DNA from 4 places in the Deefgea piscis genome. Region 4 is predicted to be linked to each of the others. Evidence: predicted binding sites of a transcription regulator. Region 4 holds the regulator's gene; each other region holds the start of a gene.

Evidence for each region. The regulator sigma-54, encoded in region 4, starts transcription at its own class of promoters, with help from an activator protein. The targets are predictions, from matches to a motif close to CTGGCACGCTTCATGCTT.
Region 1: K4H25_RS05535 (ammonium transporter) is a predicted target of sigma-54. The motif match lies at 1,195-1,212, and genes of this name have one in related genera.
Region 2: K4H25_RS04340 (pilin) is a predicted target of sigma-54. The motif match lies at 1,375-1,392, and genes of this name have one in related genera.
Region 3: glnK (P-II family nitrogen regulator) is a predicted target of sigma-54. The motif match lies at 1,685-1,702, and genes of this name have one in related genera.

Annotation. Positions count from the first base shown of each region.
Region 1 is NZ_CP081149.1:1,181,846-1,184,979, reverse strand. Features, by position in the region: gene tpx (thiol peroxidase) at 1-232, shown strand, start outside; gene K4H25_RS05540 (DUF3025 domain-containing protein) at 289-1,074, shown strand; gene K4H25_RS05535 (ammonium transporter) at 1,257-2,453, shown strand; gene K4H25_RS05530 (protein kinase domain-containing protein) at 2,966-3,134, shown strand, end outside.
Region 2 is NZ_CP081149.1:908,871-912,004, forward strand. Features, by position in the region: gene K4H25_RS04330 (addiction module antidote protein) at 339-626, opposite strand; gene K4H25_RS04335 (hypothetical protein) at 673-1,050, opposite strand; gene K4H25_RS04340 (pilin) at 1,451-1,876, shown strand; gene K4H25_RS04345 (pilin) at 2,008-2,403, shown strand; gene nrdG (anaerobic ribonucleoside-triphosphate reductase activating protein) at 2,624-3,091, opposite strand.
Region 3 is NZ_CP081149.1:213,483-216,616, forward strand. Features, by position in the region: gene amt (ammonium transporter) at 1-1,216, opposite strand, end outside; gene glnK (P-II family nitrogen regulator) at 1,302-1,640, opposite strand; gene K4H25_RS01000 (accessory factor UbiK family protein) at 1,884-2,144, shown strand; gene K4H25_RS01005 (GNAT family N-acetyltransferase) at 2,246-2,743, shown strand; gene K4H25_RS01010 (hypothetical protein) at 2,895-3,044, shown strand; RNA gene rnpB (RNase P RNA component class A) at 3,066-3,134, opposite strand, start outside.
Region 4 is NZ_CP081149.1:2,891,187-2,894,320, forward strand. Features, by position in the region: gene hprK (HPr(Ser) kinase/phosphatase) at 1-21, opposite strand, end outside; gene ptsN (PTS IIA-like nitrogen regulatory protein PtsN) at 134-607, opposite strand; gene hpf (ribosome hibernation-promoting factor, HPF/YfiA family) at 712-1,038, opposite strand; gene K4H25_RS13500 (RNA polymerase factor sigma-54) at 1,082-2,464, opposite strand; gene lptB (LPS export ABC transporter ATP-binding protein) at 2,493-3,134, opposite strand, start outside.

The DNA.
Region 1 (3,134 bases), 1.7 Mb from region 4:
AAGCCGCTTTTGCGGTGCCGAAGGCATTGAAAACGTTGTGACTTTGTCGACCATGCGCGGTCGTGAATTCTTGGCCAATTACGGCGTTGAAATCACCAGCGCACCATTGGCTGGCGTTGCTGCACGTGCGGTCATTGTGTTGGATGCGAATGATCAAGTCATCCATGCTGAACTCGTTGCCGATATTAAAGACGAGCCTAACTATGAAGCCGTATTGAAAGTTTTAGCTTAAGCGCCCGATCAGGGTTAAACTTCGCACTGTTTAACCCTGTTTGATTTTTGAATTTTATGACCTCTTGGCCCCTAGATTTTTTCTCGACCACCCCTGCCTTTGCTCCGGTTTTACCCTATCTACAACGCTTTTCCCAAGCCCCATTGCATGCCGATTGGTTGACGGTGAGCGAGCGCATCCAAACCCAAGGCGGTGCCAATATTCAGTTTGTCGATCCCGATAGCATCACTGAATATTACGAGCTAGAAATCTACCAAAAAGGCCGTGTAGCTACCCGCTTAAACTGGCATGACACTTTTAACGCAACGATTTGGCAAGCCTACCCCAAAAGCAAAGTCGCACTCAATGCGCTGCACTTTAAAGCGATGCAAGCCGATCCAGACAGCAAAATCCGTGGCCCAGTGCGCGATGCGGCCACCCTCTTTGATGAATGCGGCTTAATTTTGCCGTATAGCCGCCCAGCGCTACTTGAGCTGATGGTCGCGCACCAATGGCAGGCATTGTTTGTCGAAGAAGCACAGGCATGGGGACAAGAAATCAGCGCCTTTGTTTTTGGTCACGCGACACTAGAAAACCTACTGCAACCCTTTGTGGGTTTAACCGGAAAATGCTGGCCGATTCAAGTTGACGCGGATTTTTTTGCGCTTGATTTAATCGCGCAACGCCAAGAACTCGATCACCGAATTGCCGAACAAATCGAGCTACACGCGCTACAAACCCCGCGCCAGCTCCCTCCCCTGCCGTATTTGGGCATTCCACAATGGTGGCCCGAGCAAGACGCCGACTTTTATGCCAATACGCGCTACTTTCGCCATGCGCGGCAAAAAAGCGCACCAAAATAAACCGTCACGCACGCTAACGCTGCCCTTATTGCACTCTTATTGCGCATGAAAGCGCTCCAGACGCTCGCAGATCGGTAGCAAAAAACAAGATAAGCACCTTAAATCAGCCACTTAATGGCAATGGCATACTGCTTGCTTTTAGTGCCGATCCGTTTTCAAGCTGATCACTAAGGGAGCAAGCAATGAGTGCGAGTAGTGTCGACGTTTTATTTATTTTATTAGGCGCCATTATGATTTTGGCGATGCATGCTGGCTTTGCTTTTTTGGAACTGGGCACGGTACGTAAAAAAAATCAGGTCAATGCCTTAGTTAAAATTTTGACCGACTTTGCTGTTTCTGCCATCGCTTATTTTTTTATTGGCTACGGTATCGCCTACGGCGTGCATTTTTTTGGCCCAGCCAGCGCCATGCTAGAAAACCATGGTTTTGAGCTGGTTCGATTTTTCTTTTTACTGACTTTTGCTGCCGCCATTCCAGCAATTGTTTCTGGCGGCATTGCTGAGCGCGCCAAATTTCACCCACAATCAGCGGCGACTTTTTTACTGGTCGGCTTTATCTATCCCTTTTTTGAAGGCATGGTGTGGAATAATAATTTTGGCATGCAAGATCTATTTAAAGCTTGGTTTGGCGCGCCCTTTCATGATTTTGCTGGCTCGGTGGTGGTGCATGCGGTCGGCGGCTGGATTGGCCTTGCCGCCGTACTGCATCTGGGCGCGCGCCGTGGTCGTTACAGCAAAGAAGGCCGTATTGCCGCGCATCCACCATCCAGCATCCCATTTTTAGCCCTAGGCGCATGGATTTTGATCGTCGGCTGGTTTGGCTTTAACGTGATGAGCGCGCAAAAAATTGAAGGCATTTCCGGTTTAGTAGCGATGAACTCACTCATGGCGATGGTGGGCGGCACCTTAGTGGCCACCGTGGTCGGCAAAAACGACCCCGGCTTTATTCATAATGGTCCACTCGCGGGCTTAGTCGCGGTCTGTGCTGGCTCCGACATCATGCATCCATTAGGCGCGCTGGTTGTTGGCGGTATTGCCGGCGGACTGTTTGTTTGGTTATTTACCCTGACGCAAAATCGCTGGAAAATCGACGACGTGCTTGGCGTATGGCCACTGCATGGTATTTGCGGTGCATGGGGGGGTATTGCTGCAGGAATATTTGGCAGCAACTATTTGGGCGGCATAGGTGGCGTCAGTATCTTGGCGCAAATCGTCGGCACCCTACTCGGAATTGCCATTGCTTTTATTGGCGGCTATCTGGTTTATGGCGTATTGAAAAAAACCGTCGGTATTCGTCTGACTGACGAAGAAGAATTTAACGGCGCCGATTTAAGCATCCACCAAACCTCAGCCAGCCCCGAGCGCGAAACCAATTGGTAAGTTTTAACGCCAGAAACAAAACCGCCAGATCCGGCGTTTTTTATGCAGGATTCGAGTTGTTTGCTTGGGCATGAAATCGGCACGGAGCGAATGCTGCATCGCCAAAGTAAGCACTTAAGTCGTTTGGTGTGCGGCAATACAGTTTGAGAAACAGGCCTGATTAGGCCTGTTTTTGTTGCTGCCGTTAAGGCATGCAAAAATAGCACCGCCTAAATCTTTGATTTATATTTATGTAGTGTCTATGGCATTCAAACTATCTTTTGAGTGCGTACTTAGAATTAATCATGTAATAATTTAAAAAGTGTCTATGGCATATCAAATAAATAATAGATTAGCAATGACAACGATTTTCGCAAAGCAATAAGCTATCCTATGGGCTGTGAAATAAGTAGTTCAACATAATTTTTCATAGCTTCGGGCTAGGGTAACTTAGGTCGGATTACTTGTATGTTAATATTGCCTATTATTTATAATTACCAATTGTTTAATTAAAATATTAACAAAGGTGCACTTTGAATAATTCAAATGAATTTAAAGATTTACATACTGTTTTTTCTGAAAGAATGCGTCCAATCGTATTTTGGACAGGTGCAGGTTTAAGTTCCCCACACATTCCATCTTGGGGCGGACTAGCAAATAAGTTGATCGAAGTAGCTAAAAATAGAGCCGGGGAATTTAATA
Region 2 (3,134 bases), 1.6 Mb from region 4:
GGGTATTGGTTTTACTGCTTTTATCAACAAGGGCTATGTAGCAATACCCTTGGAATGCAATAAAAATAAGAATTATTTTGGTGTATTGGGCAATGTTGCCAGCAAAGACTAGGCCGTGATTTTAACGCAAATCGACCCACAAGCGGCGCTCTTATGACATGGGATTTGTTACACAGGGTGAGCAGCAGCAAGCAGGACTGCCGACTTGCGCAATAGCGTAGCTCCGATAGCGCGCAGCGAAATCGAAGGCTCCGCCGCCTTATCGCCAGCGCTGGCGCGTAATTGATGCCATGCGGGCGATTACGCGACGCTAATCGTAGTAGTAACAACGCCAACCATTAACGTGGGCTAGCGTGCAATTGCAAGCCAAGGGCTTGGGTTACTTTGAGTATGGTCGCAAAGCTGGGATTGCCATTGCTAGAGAGTGCTTTATAGAGATTCTCACGAGAAAGCCCAGTGTCTTTGGCAAGCTGACTCATGCCGCGAGCGCGAGCAATATCGCCCAAGGCATGCGCAATAAGCTGTGGATCATTTTCCTCAAGGCAGGCCTCAAAATACAAAGTCATCTCTGCTTCGGTTTTGAGATAGTCCGCGACATCCCATTTGCTAAGGCCAGTATTTGACATTATTGCTTCTGTTTCAGAATGCGAGCAATGGCTTGTGCTTGTTTCGTTATTGCACCGCATTGCAGTCAACAAACCAGCAGCCTATCCCCAAAAAACCACCGCGTGGTTCTTTGATTCGGCCGATGGATTTAAGGAAATCAATCTCAGCTGGCGAGAGTAGCCACGCTTTCCACACCAAATCCTTGCGATTGGCTTCAAGCTGTACCCAAACCGGCACATCACGGGGTACGCGCTGTGGTGGAATCAAACGGTTTTGCTGATCACGCACCTGAAACGCCGCTGACACCAAATAATCCTTGCCATCCAAACGAATCACCGGCGGCGCATAATAATCCATCTGCGCATAAGCCCCTTCCGGCAAAATCCGCGCCGCAAAGGCGGGCAGGGCGCTAAGCAATAAGCAAACCACCAAAAATAAACGCATACGCCACCTCGTTAACTGATCCGCTTGATGGTAACAAGCCCAGATTTGTCAGGGAAGTATTAATGTGCGAGTGGGGTGGAAAGGTTGAATGGGGGATGGGTAATTAGCTTGATGTTGTTTGCGGCATAGGTATTTTTACCATTTACGGCAGTTTTTGTGACAAAAATGGTCAGACTCAGAGTGGTTAAACTACATTTTTGCGTAATTTAGCCTAGTCACTTTGATGGCGCGTAGCGAAGTCGGCGGCGGCATTGCCTTATTCCCTAGGTTTTATTGCAACGATTGCATACGGGTGATTACGCTAGGCTCATCATATTTACGCGGCTGGCACGATGATTGCTTATACCAAGATCAAGTTAGGCAGAATTGCCTACTCACCCAATACATTAGGAGCAATACCATGAACCAAACTATGAAACGCGCCCAACAAGGTTTTACTTTGATTGAATTGATGATCGTTGTGGCGATTATCGGTATTTTGGCTGCAGTAGCGATCCCTGCATATTCTGCATACCAAGCTAAAGCCAAAGCAACTGCTGGTTTAGCTGAAGTTGCTGCAGGTAAAACAGCAATGGAAGAAAAACTAAATAATGGCGAAACAGTCGCAGCTCAAACAGATATTGGTTTGCAAGCAAAGACACAGAATTGCACCATTGCCGCTACAGGTGGAGCTGATGGTGTTGCTAGTATTGCATGTACACTTATTAATGCTCCAGCAGCAGTTAATGGCAAAATTTTAACTTGGGCGCGTGATGCAGCTGGTGCTTGGACTTGTACTTCGGACGGCCCTGCAGATTTGATGCCAAAAACTTGCCCAGGCGTTTAATTTTGTTAGTTAAGTAATAGTTTGAAAGTAAGCCCCATAGTTATGGGGCTTACTTCTTATTAAATAAGTTGGATTTCAAGCTAAAATTAAATATGGCTCAAGATTGTTTTTTATTATGAGGAACTGGAATAATGAAAATACAAGCTGGCCTTACTCTAATTGAATTGTTGGTGGTGATTGCAATTATTGGCATTATTGCTTCTATCGCAACTAATCAGTATCAACAATATTTAAGCCAAAGCAAAGCGATGGCTGCGTATACTGAAATTGCTGCAGGAAAAACTAATTTTATTGGCCATATTAATAATGGCGAAACCGTTTCTTCAGTTGCTGATATTGGTTTGCAATCCTTAACCAATCATTGTGCTATTACGGTGACAGCGGCATCGATTCGTTGTGAATTACAAAATACGCCTTCGAGTTTAGTTAATTCAACCATCGTCCTCAATTATGATTTGATACAAGATCAATGGCTTTGCGCAACGACGAATATGTCGGCCGATATTAGACCTAAATTTTGTTCTTAAAATGAAATGTATATTTTAGTTCTGTAGGGTGCGCATTTGCGCACGCGGTGAACCGGTTGGTGATTTATCTACGTTGCGCTGTAAAGCCAATTGCAATGATTGTGTTGGATGATAGGCTTGGCGTAATTATGACGATTTGTGATTTATTTAGCATAATTCCGAGTGCGTAAACCCTGCGAATTTGCACACACTTCCCCAATCCCAAATAAGCTGCCGCGAATTAATCACCACCACGGTTGCGGTGGTTTTTGAGTTCGATCAGGCGTTGGTTGCTAGAGCCGCGCCAGGGTTGGCTGGTGGGGGCATTTTGTTCGAATTTGCCGTCGATGAGCACGTCGATGTATTGCATGATGGCGAGGTCTTGCAGCTCTTCAAACACGTAGCCAGTCCAGAGCCAGATGTTTTTTTCGGGGTAGCGCTGTTTAAAGGCTTGGCAGAGTTGGAGGATGGCGTCCCGATTGGCCGGGTGCAGTGGATCACCGCCGGAGAGGCTAAGGCCGTCGTGTGATTCGCAGGCTTGCAGTAGTTTTTGTTCGATTTCAGCGGTGAAGGCTTGGCCGGATTTTCTATCCCATGTCGATGGGTTGTAGCAACCTTCGCACGCATGTTGGCAGCCGCTGACAAAAAGCGTCACGCGGATGCCGGGGCCGTTGATCAGATCATGCGTGTAATAGCGGTCGTAATTCATGGGTATAGGGTTGTGGGCATGTATTTAAAATACTTGTGTTGAT
Region 3 (3,134 bases), 900 kb from region 4:
TCGCGCCAACAATGCCGCAAACACCATGCACGCCAAACACATCTAAAGAGTCATCCGCACCCAATAAACGTTTCAAGCCGTGCACACCCCATAAACCAGCGACACCCGCAATCACGCCCATCACCAAACCACCACCGACCCCGACAAAACCCGCCGCAGGGGTAATCACCACTAAACCTGCTACCGCCCCCGATGCCGCGCCCAATAACGACGGTTTACCTTTCCACATCCACTCAATCAGCAACCAAGTCATTGCTGCCGCCGCAGGAGCGACCCAAGTGTTTACAAAGGCCAAAGCCGCAGTACCGTTGGCTTCGAGCGCCGAGCCAGCATTAAAACCAAACCAGCCAAACCAGAGTAATGAAGCACCAATCATCGTCATCGTTAAACTATGTGGCGTCATTGGATCACGGCCATAACCAATCCGTTTGCCGACAAAATACGAACCAATCAAACCAGCAACTGCGGCATTAATATGCACCACCGTACCACCGGCAAAATCTAAAGCGCCATCTTGGAATAAAAATCCAGCGGTCGCTGCTGCTGCGGTCGCTGCCGCCGCATCGGTATACGCATCAGGACCGGCCCAGTACCAAACCATATGCGCGATTGGCAAATAAGAAAACGTAAACCACAGCACGCAAAAAACCAATAATGCCGAAAACTTAATCCGTTCGGCAAACGAACCAACAATCAAACCGCAAGTAATCGCCGCAAAAGCACCTTGAAACGCAATATAAATCAGCTCAGAAATACCAATGCCTTTATTAAAAGTGGCGGCAATTGAATCTGGCGTCACCCCATTAAGCAGTATTTTTGACGTAGAGCCAAAAAAGGCATTGCCCTCGGTGAACGCCAAGCTATAGCCATAAATCACCCACAGCACGCTGATCAAGCTAAAGATACTAAATACTTGCATCAGCACCGACAGCATATTTTTGCTGCGCACCAAGCCACCATAAAACAGCGCCAAGCCTGGAATCGACATCAAAATCACTAAGGCCGTAGCCACAAACAACCAACTGTTATCGCCTTTATTCACCGTCATCACCGGCGCGGCAATCGCGGCAGCGGTGGTTTGAACGCTCACAGCCACGTCGACCACCGCCTCCATTGTTGCAGAGGCGGTACTGGCCGTGATCGCGTCAGCGGCAAAACTGGGGGCCGCCACCCACATGGCGGAAAACAAAGCTAAAGATGCGAGTATTTTTTTCATTTTCATGCGCTCCAGATCAAATCTATCGTGATGTATCGCTAGCGAATTATGATTTTTTGTTGATATCGATGGCGATCAGCTCAATTTAAATTGCGGCGTCACCTGTTTCACTGGTACGAATTCGCACCACGTGCATCAAGTCAAAGACAAAAATTTTGCCATCGCCGATTTTTCCGGTGTGAGCGGCCTTTTCAATCGCCTCGATTGTTTGCTCGAGCAATTCGTCGGCAATCGCGATTTCTACTTTGACCTTAGGTAAAAAATCGACCACATATTCAGCACCGCGATATAACTCGGTATGTCCTTTTTGGCGACCGAAACCTTTTACCTCAGTCACAGTCAAACCCTGAACACCGATTGCTGAAAGGCCTTCACGAACTTCATCAAGCTTAAAAGGCTTGATAATTGCGCTTACAAATTTCATGGTGTAACTCCTTATACAAACGGTCAGATTGATGAGGGAATTGTTAGCATGAAGCGTGCCAGCCCAGTTCAGCGCTGTTTATCATTGATTTAAATTCGTCAGGCCCCAAGTTAGCACTGTTGCAGCGCAATATTTAAATCAAACGTGCTACGCGCTGCTCCGTCTTGGTGCATGTAAATCAAACTGTTGTGAATTTGAATCTGCTAAACTGGATTCAACCATTGCCAATAACTGGAGAAAGTCATGTTAAAAGACAAATTTTTCGATGAAATCAGCAATAAAATCTCGGAAGCCATCGCCGCTAGCCCAGCGAAAGATATTGAAAAAAACGTGCGCGCCATGATGGGTTCGGCATTTAACAAAATGGATTTAGTTACGCGTGAAGAGTTTGAAATCCAACAAGAAGTACTCGCCCGCACGCGCGAAACGCTGACCCAAATGGAAGCACGCGTTGCAGATCTTGAAATGCGGCTGCAAACCAACAACCCGCAAGACGGCATATAAAACTGACACGCCTGTAATATATGCAACAAATCAATAAGAAACCGAGCCATGTGCTCGGTTTTTTTGTACCATGAAAAAAACAACGACAAAAAGAGATCGTCATGTCTGCCGCCGATACCCGACTCAATCCAGAACCTTGTGCCTCTAGTTTCTATTTAAGCTACGCCAGCATTCTCGATCTCGACCGTTTAGCTCCCTTATTTAATGCCTATCGTCAGTTTCATGGTTGCCCAGATAATGAGACAGAAGCACGCGCTTTTTTGGCTGAACGACTAGCGACTGGGGATTCCAAAATTTATTTAGCGCGCAATAGTGCCGGCGAAACCCTCGCCTTTGCGCAAGTCTTTGCCTGCTTTTCATCGATTGCTTTGTGTCGTAGCTGGGTGCTCAATGATTTGTATGTGCAACCAGCTTATCGCGGTCAGCACGTGGGCGAAGCCTTATTAGCTCAAGTTGAAAAAGAAGCGCAAGCGGCCGGAATCGGCATGCTGATGATGGAAACAGGCCCCGAAAACGTGCGTGCCCACCGCATTTATCAAAAAATGGGCTACGCCCGCGAAATGGGTTATTTGCATTTTGTTCGTCGACTTAACGAATAACGATCAAGCATGGGCGCTGTTAGCGCAAGGTGCGGCATGCTACACGTCAAAAATACTGAGCAAAGTCATTGCTCAATCAGATAGACATTTAATTTTAATCTTCGGCAGGCAAAATACTCAGATTGCTAATTATCCATCTTAGGTTTTGCGCGTGGCTCAAGAAGTGCTGAATTTTATTGATCAAGAAATTGCCGCCGGATGCGGTTTGCTAGAAGCCATGCAAGCGGCTGAGCGAGAATTCAATTTGAGTTCGCAACAGGTGTATCGCCTGCTACCTTATTTTGATCGCCGCATGTATTAATATACATAGGTATGTGTATGGGGGCGAAGCGGGCCGATAAGCCGGGTCCTGTCCAGATGTTGCCATCCGTGACCATCATTCCTCTAGGCG
Region 4 (3,134 bases):
TCGAGCGGTGATCTGCGGCATGCGGCCTCGCTATGGCTTTAAAAGCAGTGATTTTATGCCAGTATGGGTCAAAAACGAAATTGGCATCGGGCAAAAAATAAACCCTCAGATCTTGGCTGAGGGCTCAAATCGATCAGGAGAAGTCGGGAGCATAGGGCTCCCATGTCGAAATGCGCTGCCATACCGCTTCGGGATCGGGCAAGGTCATTAATTCTTCACGCAATTGCTTATCAGAAAACAGCTGCGCTAATTCTGACAAAATCTGCAAATGTAAATCAGTGGCATTGGCTGGCACTAAGAGTACAAAAATTAATGATACCGGTTTGCTATCCGGCGCATCAAACTGAATGGGCGCACTCAAGCGCACAAAGGCCCCTACCGCTTCTTTTAAGCCTTTAATCCGACCATGCGGAATGGCGACGCCTTGACCCAAACCCGTTGAGCCGAGCTTTTCACGGGCAAAGAGGCTGTCAAAAATTACGCTACGCGCAATCCCATGGCTGTTTTCGAACAGGATACCCACATGTTCAAAAACGCGTTTTTTGCTACCCACATCCAAATCTAAAAAAACATTGGCGACTGGAAGTATTTTGCTAATTAGGCTCATGTTCAAACTTATGTCCTTAAGGGAGCTGCTATTGTAACTTGCACTCCGATAAACAAAAACGGGAACGACTCGCGGCGTTCCCGTTGTGTTGCTTGTGCAACGGATTATTCTTCGATTACCACTTGATGCTTCAGGGCATCATTACGATGACCAGATAGTTTTTCTTTATATTTAATAATCTGGCGATCTAGTTTATCGACCATGCTATCGATGGCTGCATACATATCGCTATCGATAGACTCAACATGCAGATCTTTACCAACGACATTGATTGTCGCCTCGGCCTTATGTTCCAGCTTATCCACTGACAAAATGACTAAAACATCAATCACATTATCAAAATGGCGGGTCGTGCGTTCAATTTTACCTGAAACGTATTCACGAATCGCTGGTGTAACTTCCAGATGATGACCACTAATGTTGAGGTTCATATACTACTCCTTCGGTTCTTCATGCTTTTATAAGGCAGTGCTTTTATAAGCACTTGCGCAGATTAACGGGAGGAATCATTAATGCCTCCCTGTACTTAGCAACGGTGCGCCGCGCAACCACAACACCTTGCCGTGCGAGTTCTTCAGTTATAGCACTATCGGATAATGGCTTGTGCTGATTTTCTTGCTGTACCAGTTGTTTGATCAAAGCCTTAATCGATGTTGCTGAGTTTTCACCACCGCTTTCACTTTCAACATGACTGCCAAAAAAGTATTTGTACTCAAAAACACCGCGCGGGGTCAGCATGTATTTTTGCGTTGTTACCCGAGAAATCGTCGACTCATGTAATTCAAGTTCATCCGCAATATCGCGCAGCACTAAAGGCCGCATTGCAACTTCACCATACTCAAAAAATGCTTTTTGTCGCATTACAATGGCTTCAGCGACCCGTAAAATCGTACTGCCTCGTTGCTCAACACTTTTAATCAGCCAGCGTGCTTCTTGTAGCTTACCACTGAGCGCGGCTGCTGAGTCGCCTTGTAGTAACTTTGCATACAATTCATTGACTCTTAGCTTGGGCTGCGCCGCGCTATTTAAGCGTACCTGCCATTGCCCGCGCACCTTGGTCACAATCACATCAGGTAAAACGTAGCGTGTCGTCTCTGCTGACCAATTTGCACCCGGTCTTGGTGTTAAACGCCGAATTAATATTTGCGCGTTTTTGAGTGCCACTTCATCGCACTGCAGTTGACGTTTAAGTCTAGTGTAATCCCGTTGCGCCAATAAATCGAGACCTTCATTCACCAATCGAATGGCAATATTTCGAATACTATTTTCTGGCAAGACCCGCAATTGCAATGTTAACGACTCGGGCAAATCACGTGCACCGACACCGAGTGGCTCAAGTTGCTGTAAATGTTGCAGTGCGATTTGTAATTCTTCTGGTTCCAGCTCAAGTTCTTGCACCAAGCTCTCTGGTAGCTGCGCGTAAATTTCTTCCAAGCTCTGACTTAACATTCCGTCATCATCTAGCGCATCAATCAGCAATGAAATCAATGCGCTATCACGATCAGATAAGGGTAAGCAGCCAGTTTGCGCTAACAAATAATCACGCAACGAGTACAGCTTCGCCACCCGCAAAGCGGGGTCATTTTCATCACCCTCATCAAATGAGGCGTTACTGCGCACCTCATCCCAGCGCAAGCTATCGCCATCTTCAACGATCTCACTGACCTCAGGCTTTTCAGCTTCCTCACCCGCATCTTGCACGCCATCTTCGCGTTCAAGCATGGGATTTTCGGCTAAAAATTGCTCTATTTCTTGTTGGAAATCAAGCGTAGACAACTGCAAAAGCTTAATCGATTGCTGAAGCTGCGGTGTCAAATTGAGCTGTTGCGACATCCGCAACTGCAAGGTTTGCTTCATGAAGGGAATAACCTAGTTGGCAAAAACACTACATTTTAAAATGCTCACCCAGATAAACTTGGCGAACATCTTCATTATTAACGATTTCATCGGGCTTACCAGCTGCCATGACGGCGCCTTCAGAAATAATATAGGCACGATCGCAAATCCCTAAGGTTTCGCGAACATTATGATCGGTAATCAATACCCCAATCCCACGCCCTTTTAAGAAACCAATAATGCGCTGAATATCAATCACCGCAATCGGATCAACCCCCGCAAATGGCTCATCGAGCAAAACAAATTGTGGATTAGAAGCGAGTGCGCGAGCGATCTCAACGCGGCGGCGCTCACCCCCAGAAAGACTCATTGCGCCACTTTCACGCAAATGCGCGATATGTAAATCGTGCAGCAACTCGTCTAAGCGCGACTCAATTTCGTCTTTACTGCTGTAATGCAGCTCAAGCACTGCTTTAATATTCTCAGCGACGGTCATTTTGCGAAAAATAGACGCTTCTTGCGGCAAATAGCCTAAACCGAGCCGAGCGCGTTTATGAATGGGCTGCTGACTGACGTCCACGCCATCGAGCTCAATGCGCCCAGCATCCATTTTCACTAAGCCAACAATCATGTAAAAGCTAGTCGTTTTACCTGCGCCATTGGGGCCCAATAAACCGACCACTTCACCACT